DNA from 2 places in the Leclercia sp. LSNIH3 genome. Region 1 is predicted to be linked to the other one. Evidence: predicted binding sites of a transcription regulator. Region 1 holds the regulator's gene; the other holds the start of a gene.
What was found. The regulator Fur, encoded in region 1, represses iron uptake genes when iron is present. The targets are predictions, from matches to a motif close to ATAATAATGAGAACNACTATCAA.
Positions count from the first base shown of each region.

Region 2: sodA (superoxide dismutase [Mn]) is a predicted target of Fur. The motif match lies at 1,988-2,010, and genes of this name have one in related genera.

Region 1 is NZ_CP026387.1:1,072,889-1,076,302, forward strand. It holds gene ybfF (esterase) at 1-48, shown strand, start outside; gene ybfE (LexA regulated protein) at 177-464, shown strand; gene fldA (flavodoxin FldA) at 620-1,150, shown strand; gene fur (ferric iron uptake transcriptional regulator) at 1,442-1,888, shown strand; gene chiQ (ChiQ/YbfN family lipoprotein) at 2,041-2,370, opposite strand; gene chiP (chitoporin ChiP) at 2,418-3,414, opposite strand, start outside.
Region 2 is NZ_CP026387.1:2,530,158-2,533,571, reverse strand. It holds gene cpxA (envelope stress sensor histidine kinase CpxA) at 1-441, shown strand, start outside; gene yiiM (6-hydroxyaminopurine reductase) at 543-1,217, opposite strand; gene sodA (superoxide dismutase [Mn]) at 1,294-1,914, opposite strand; gene rhaR (HTH-type transcriptional activator RhaR) at 2,100-2,948, opposite strand; gene rhaS (HTH-type transcriptional activator RhaS) at 3,022-3,414, opposite strand, start outside.

The DNA.
Region 1 (3,414 bases):
GCCGTGCTGCGCGCTATCCGCCGTTACCTCGCTGACATCGAAAATTGATTAAAAAGAGAGCGACTGGTCGCCTGCGGGCCTCCAGTCGTTGGCGTGCCGTTTTCGGTGATGTATGATGGCGCGCTTATCGCCCGGGCATTAGCAGGGTGTCTTGTTTCCCCCGAAGTCTCAAAATCATGGCCAAAGAACACACGGACCGCACGACATTAGATCTGTTCGCGAATGAGCGTCGCCCGGGACGACCGAAAACCAATCCGCTTTCGCGTGATGAACAGCTGCGCATCAATAAGCGCAATCAGCTTAAACGCGATAAAAGTCGTGGGCTCAAACGCGTCGAGCTGAAACTGAATGCTGAAGCCGTCGATGCGCTGAATGAGCTGGCGAACGCCCGTGAGATCAGCCGCAGTGAGCTTATCGAAGAGATGCTGATTTCTCAGCTCGAGAAATGGCACGGCAAAGCGTAAGTCAGAAAACTCCCCTTCTTGTTGTTTTCATGTAGCACAGAGTGCAGTCCTGCGTGATAGCAGTTTCCGCAGGCTTCTCTGTTCTGCTATGATTGCCCTTATCCGTGGCTAAATTGCGCCACCATACCATTAAGTATCAAGAGGTTATTTTACTCATGGCAATCATCGGCATTTTTTTCGGCAGCGACACGGGTAACACCGAAAATATCGCAAAAAACATTCAAAAACAGTTAGGTAAAGACGTTGCCGATGTGCATGACATTGCGAAAAGCAGCAAAGAAGATATCGAAGGTTACGATATTCTGCTGCTGGGCATCCCGACCTGGTATTACGGTGAAGCGCAGTGTGACTGGGACGATTTCTTCCCGTCTCTGGAAGAGATCGACTTCAACGGCAAACTGGTCGCCCTGTTCGGCTGTGGCGATCAGGAAGACTACGCAGAGTACTTCTGCGATGCCCTCGGCACCATCCGCGACATCATTGAGCCACGCGGCGCAGTGATTGTTGGTCACTGGCCAACTGCCGGTTACCACTTCGAAGCCTCTAAAGGCCTTGCCGATGATAACAACTTTGTTGGTCTCGCCATCGATGAAGATCGCCAGCCGGAGCTGACCGCTGAGCGCGTGGACAAATGGGTTAAACAAATTCGCGAAGAGCTGCATCTCGACGCCATTCTGAATGCCTGATGATATCGCGGTGCAACGTTACAGTTGCGCCGCATCAATAGGCAAAACCAATCAAAATAATTGCTACAAATTTTTAACTTTTGCTGCCATACCTGTACAATGATCCAGGAGTAAACGCGGAACCTTGTAACAACTTTGTTGGCGGTACCACGTTTTTATAAGCATACTTTACTTGAGACTTGCAGTTTTCATTAGGTCATGGCAGTTCTATAATGAGACGCATTATCCCAGGTGCATTTTCTGTCACTTCTTCTTTAGAAGTGAATCGTTTAGCAACAGGACAGATTCCGCATGACTGACAACAACACCGCATTAAAGAAGGCCGGACTGAAAGTCACGCTTCCACGGTTAAAAATCCTGGAAGTGCTTCAGGGTCCGGATAACCATCATGTCAGTGCGGAAGACTTATACAAGCGTCTGATCGACATGGGCGAAGAGATTGGTCTGGCTACCGTTTACCGTGTACTGAACCAGTTCGACGATGCAGGCATCGTTACGCGTCATAATTTCGAAGGCGGTAAATCCGTGTTTGAACTGACGCAGCAGCATCACCACGATCACCTGATTTGCCTCGACTGCGGCAAAGTGATCGAATTCAGCGATGATTCCATCGAATTACGCCAGCGCGAAATTGCCGCACGTCATGGCATTCGTCTGACCAACCACAGTCTGTACCTGTATGGCCACTGTGCCGAAGGCGACTGCCGCGAAGATGACCACGCGCACGACACCAAGTAATCTTTGCATCGACTCTGAGCCAACCTGACGGTTGGCTTTTTTTTGCCTGTCATCATGCAAAAAGCCCGGTGGCGCTGCGCTTACCGTACCTGAGGGGATTTCCCCTTTCAGGCTGTGTAAACGTAGCGCCACCGGGCGTGGCAAACAGCAGATTACTTCGCGTTGTTAGTGCGGATCTCCTGCCAAATCTTATCGCAGCTTTTAGTGACTTCCTGATCGTTACCCGTTTTCCGCGCCTGGATACAGGCCTGGTAATCCGCCACCCTGATGGTCTCCTGAGTTGCGAACTGCTCGTGCGCCTTCTCCTTACGCAGCACGTCGAGCACGCTTTGGCAGGCTTCGATCTTCTCTGGCGAACCTTCAGCGGTATTGATGCAGGCGCTGTAGGCCTCTTTCAGCCGGGTATCTTCTTTCTGGGTCTGGGGCTGCGCGCAGGCGGCCAGTCCTGATGCCAGCACCGCAACCACTACGATTTTTTTCAGCATAACGCTCTCCAGTCAGGCGGGGATCGTCCCCGCCCGGATTGTCATCAGAAGATGGTGAACGGGGCGATAACCATAAACTTCACGTCACGCTCATCCTGGAAGATATTGCCGTAGCCGCCGCCGTAGCTTGGGATATCGGAGTGGTTGTCATACTGTGTGAAGTGCAGTTTGAACATGGTTCCTTTCGCGCGGCCGTCCTGCAGGGTGTAGCTCGCATCCAGGCTATAGGCCGATTCTTTGATCTTGTTAGAGGCGATATCCTCACGCTGACCGGCGCTGTTGATTAACCAGTCTGCCGGTTTCGCATCCCAGGCGTAGACATAAGACGCACCAACGCTCCAGCCCGCCAGGTTCCAGTTGCTCAGGTCATACATGGCACCAAAGAAGACCGCTTTTTCACCGTTGGCGTTAAAGTCAGAGCGGTTATCCCACCATACGTCCAGACGACCGTTGGAGGAGGCGTAAGTTGGGGTCATACGTTGCAGGAAGTACCCCTGCTGCCCTTCGGCCTTGACGTAAGTCCCTTCCAGACGTAAATCCACCTGGCCAACTTTGTAGCCCAGGGTGAGCGCCTGCAGCCATGCCGTACCGTCATAAATATCATTCACGGTGCCGCTGTCGGCTTTATCACGCGTGCCGTAAAACTGATAGGTGGTAGAGAGCGGGCCGCCCACGATATCGAGCTTGTAGCTGGCTTTAGCAAAGTACTGATCGATAAAACCTTCAGCCTGGCCAAAAGCGGCTTCCAGAATCAGGTCATTTTTGAAATCGTACTTCGCACCAAAGGAGTGGAGATAATCGACGCGGGTTTTGCGGTCATTCTGATAAAACTTGTCCATCTCGAGATGCCACGGCGCTTTATACTCGTTGGTCCACATGTAAGAGAAACTCAACTCACCGCTATCGCCGTAGTCAAATTTTGCCCCGGCTTCGGCCCCCTGATAGGTACCCGGCATAAAGCTCCAGTGCGGTGCTAACAAAGTTTGACCGGTTGGCTGCAGCCAGCCACCACGCGCCCAGACCGGACCGTATTTAAATTTT
Region 2 (3,414 bases), 1.5 Mb from region 1:
CACCTGTGGCATGAGGTGCTGGATAACGCGGCATTCGAAGCGGAGCAGATGGGGAAATCCTTCACCGTCAACTTCCCGCCAGGCCCATGGCCGCTGTACGGTAACCCCAACACGCTGGAAAGCGCGCTGGAGAATATCGTACGTAACGCCCTGCGCTATTCGCATACCAAAATCGAGGTGGCGTTCTCGGTGGACAAAGACGGCATCACCATCAACGTTGATGACGATGGCCCTGGCGTCAGCCCGGAAGATCGCGAGCAGATTTTCCGTCCGTTCTACCGTACCGACGAGGCGCGTGACCGTGAATCCGGCGGCACCGGGCTGGGTCTGGCGATTGTCGAAACCGCGATGCAGCAGCACCGTGGCTGGGTGAAAGCCGATGACAGCCCACTGGGCGGCTTGCGATTAACGCTCTGGCTACCGTTGCACAAGCGTTCTTAGTTTTACGCTGACTCTATGTTGCAAGCCCGGTAAGCGCAGCGCTACCGGGCAGTAACAGGCGCAGAGGCAAAAAGCCGGGTGGAGACTCCGTCTTACCCGGCTTACTTCCCCCACAATCTCCGCGAATTATCTTCGATCTTGTTGCTAAGTCGCCGCTTCTGCATGGTTCTGGTCCAGCTGGTGGATAACCCCGCCGCCGACAGCAGACGGTGATATTGCTCATCATCAAACGGCATATGCCAGGCGATTGCACAGGCGTCATACACCGACACATCGCTCAGGCGAGAGACCAGCGTCAGCGGCGCATCCGTTTCGACCTTCCCTGCCAAAATCACCCGATACAGCCAGCCGGTTTTCCCGGCATTTTGCATCTGCGTAGCGATATCGCTGATACCGAAGTGGAAGTTGAGCTTGAAGCAGGGAGACCGCGGCTGAGTGACCTGGATCAGGGCCTCGCCCCAGCGAAAGATATCCCCGATAAAGACGTTCTTCTCGGTCAGCCCTTCGGTTGACAGGTTTTCGCCATATGCCGGGGCGACAAAAAGCCCGGCCTGGTCAGGGTATTCGCTGGCCCAGAATGCATAGTGCTCGCGCGGATAGTGGCACAGCGCCCGATCCGGCCCGCCGTGGATTTTCTTTTCCGCCTGCTCATCGCCCACCAGCCCTTTTTCGGTGAGGGAGAGTTCGCCGTCAACCTGCAGTTTAGCAATCGCGCTCGGGCGGCTGCCTTCATAATCCTTTATTTTTCCGATAAATACGTTAACGGGATAATTCATCGCGGCTCCTTACGCAGATTGTGGGTATAAAAAAAGCGAGTCATCAGACTCGCTTCTCACAGACGGCTTTGCAACCTTATTTTTTAGCGGCGAAACGTGCTGCTGCTTCGTCCCAGTTCACCACGTCCCAGAAGGCTTTGATGTAGTCCGGGCGACGGTTCTGGAATTTCAGGTAGTAAGCGTGTTCCCACACGTCCAGGCCCACGATTGGGAAACCGGATGCGCCAGAGATAGCTTCACCCATCAGCGGGGAGTCCTGGTTAGCAGTGGAAACCACAGCCAGTTTGTCGCCTTTCAGTACCAGCCACGCCCAGCCAGAGCCGAAACGGGTAGCAGCGGCTTTTTCAAACTCAGCTTTGAAGTTATCAACGGAGCCGAAGTCGCGCTCGATAGCGGCTTTCAGGTCGCCCTGCAGGGTGGTGCCGGTTTTCAGGCCTTTCCAGAAGAAGCTGTGGTTAGCGTGGCCGCCAGCGTTGTTACGCAGAACGGTTTTCTTGTCAGCTGGCAGTTGATCCAGTTTGGTGATCAGCTCTTCAGCAGGCAGGCTAGCGAATTCTGGCAGGCTTTCCAGCGCCGCATTGGCGTTGTTAACGTACGTCTGGTGGTGTTTGGTGTGATGGATCTCCATCGTCTGCTTGTCGAAATGCGGCTCAAGGGCGTCGTAAGCGTACGGCAGGGATGGCAGGGTATAGCTCATAATCATCTCCATTATTGTCGGGCGGCAAACGTGTTAATGCCGCGTAAGCAGTTGGTTCATTATAGTTAATTAAATGATATTGAAAATGTTTATCAATGCCGTAGTTTTAATAAGGTTATAACTTTTCGTTATGTGACTGATCTGGCGGGGCGTGCGGTGATGCGCAGGGGGGAGCAAACAATCTATTACGCGGCGTTATGGCTGCGGTGTCGCCACTGAACCGGGGTCATCCCCACTTCACGGTTAAACACCACCGAAAAGTAGTTACTGTCCTCAAAGCCGCACTGCATGGCGACTTCGCTGACCAGCAACTCGGTATGTTGCAGTAGATACTGCGCATGGCAGATCCGCAGTTGGCGCAGGTAGTGGTTTACCGTCATGCCGGTCTGGGTGCGGAACTGCTGGCGCAGGGCACGCTCGCTGCACTGCTCCTGCTCGCAAAACTTTTCCAGCACAAAGCTGCGGTTCAGGCTGCCCGCCAGGGCGGTGATCAGCTTATCCAGCAGCGCTTCCGGCTCGCTGGCGGCCGGATTATCCGGGGCGTAACGGTAGCGTTTGAGCATGATCGTCAGCTGAGCAAACAGCAGCTCGGCCATATCGAATGCGTGGGGATCGGTCTTCAGGCTCTCCTGCTCCAGTTGCGTAATCACCGGGCGCACCTGCGTCATGCCGTTGCTGCCCAGCCGCCAGTGCGGGGTGTTGCCCGCTTTGAGGAAACCAGGGATGTTGGCCGCCCAGTCGACGTTGAGCTTCAGTCGGTCGGGGCAGTAGATGATGTTCTGAAGTACCAGATCGTTGACCGAGGCGTAGGAGTGTTTGTCTTCCGCACGGATGTAAAACAGGTCGCCCCGGGTGATGCGGTAAGGGCGATCGTTGAGGACATGCAGGCCATTACCGCGCCACACCAGCACCAGTTCGCCAAAATCGTGAGTATGTTCGGCAAAGACATTTTGCGGATAGCGGTCCGCCACCGCGACGGCCTGCGCGGTGGAGGCAAAAAAATCAGCTCTGCGAAGAATCAACTGTCCGGCCACATCACAACCTCAACGGTGAATAACCTGACATTATTACCCGCTTTGCGGCAGTAAAACGGTGATTTTCCTCGCGTTACTGAAGCATCGCATCCCGGCCCTGGCGAATGTCGCGCGGGGACCAGTCAAATTCCCGGCGAAACAGGGTCGAAAAGTGGTTACTGTCGCCAAAACCGCAGCGATAGGCGATATCGGTAACGCTCTCGTCAGTATGGCGCAGCAGATGGCGCGCTTTGATTAAGCGCAGCCGGTTGAGATAACGCTGGGGCGTCAGCCCGGTATGCTGCTTCAGCTGGCGATGCAGCGTGCGCAGCGACAGGGAAAAGTTATCTGCCAGCGTCTCCCAGCAGACATCTTCGGCGAAGTGATCTTCCAGCCACGCCATCAACTGGTTGAGCCGCGCGTCGTTATCCGCCGCCCCGTCCACCAGACTGCCACGACGCAGCAACACCAGCAGCTGCATAAACAG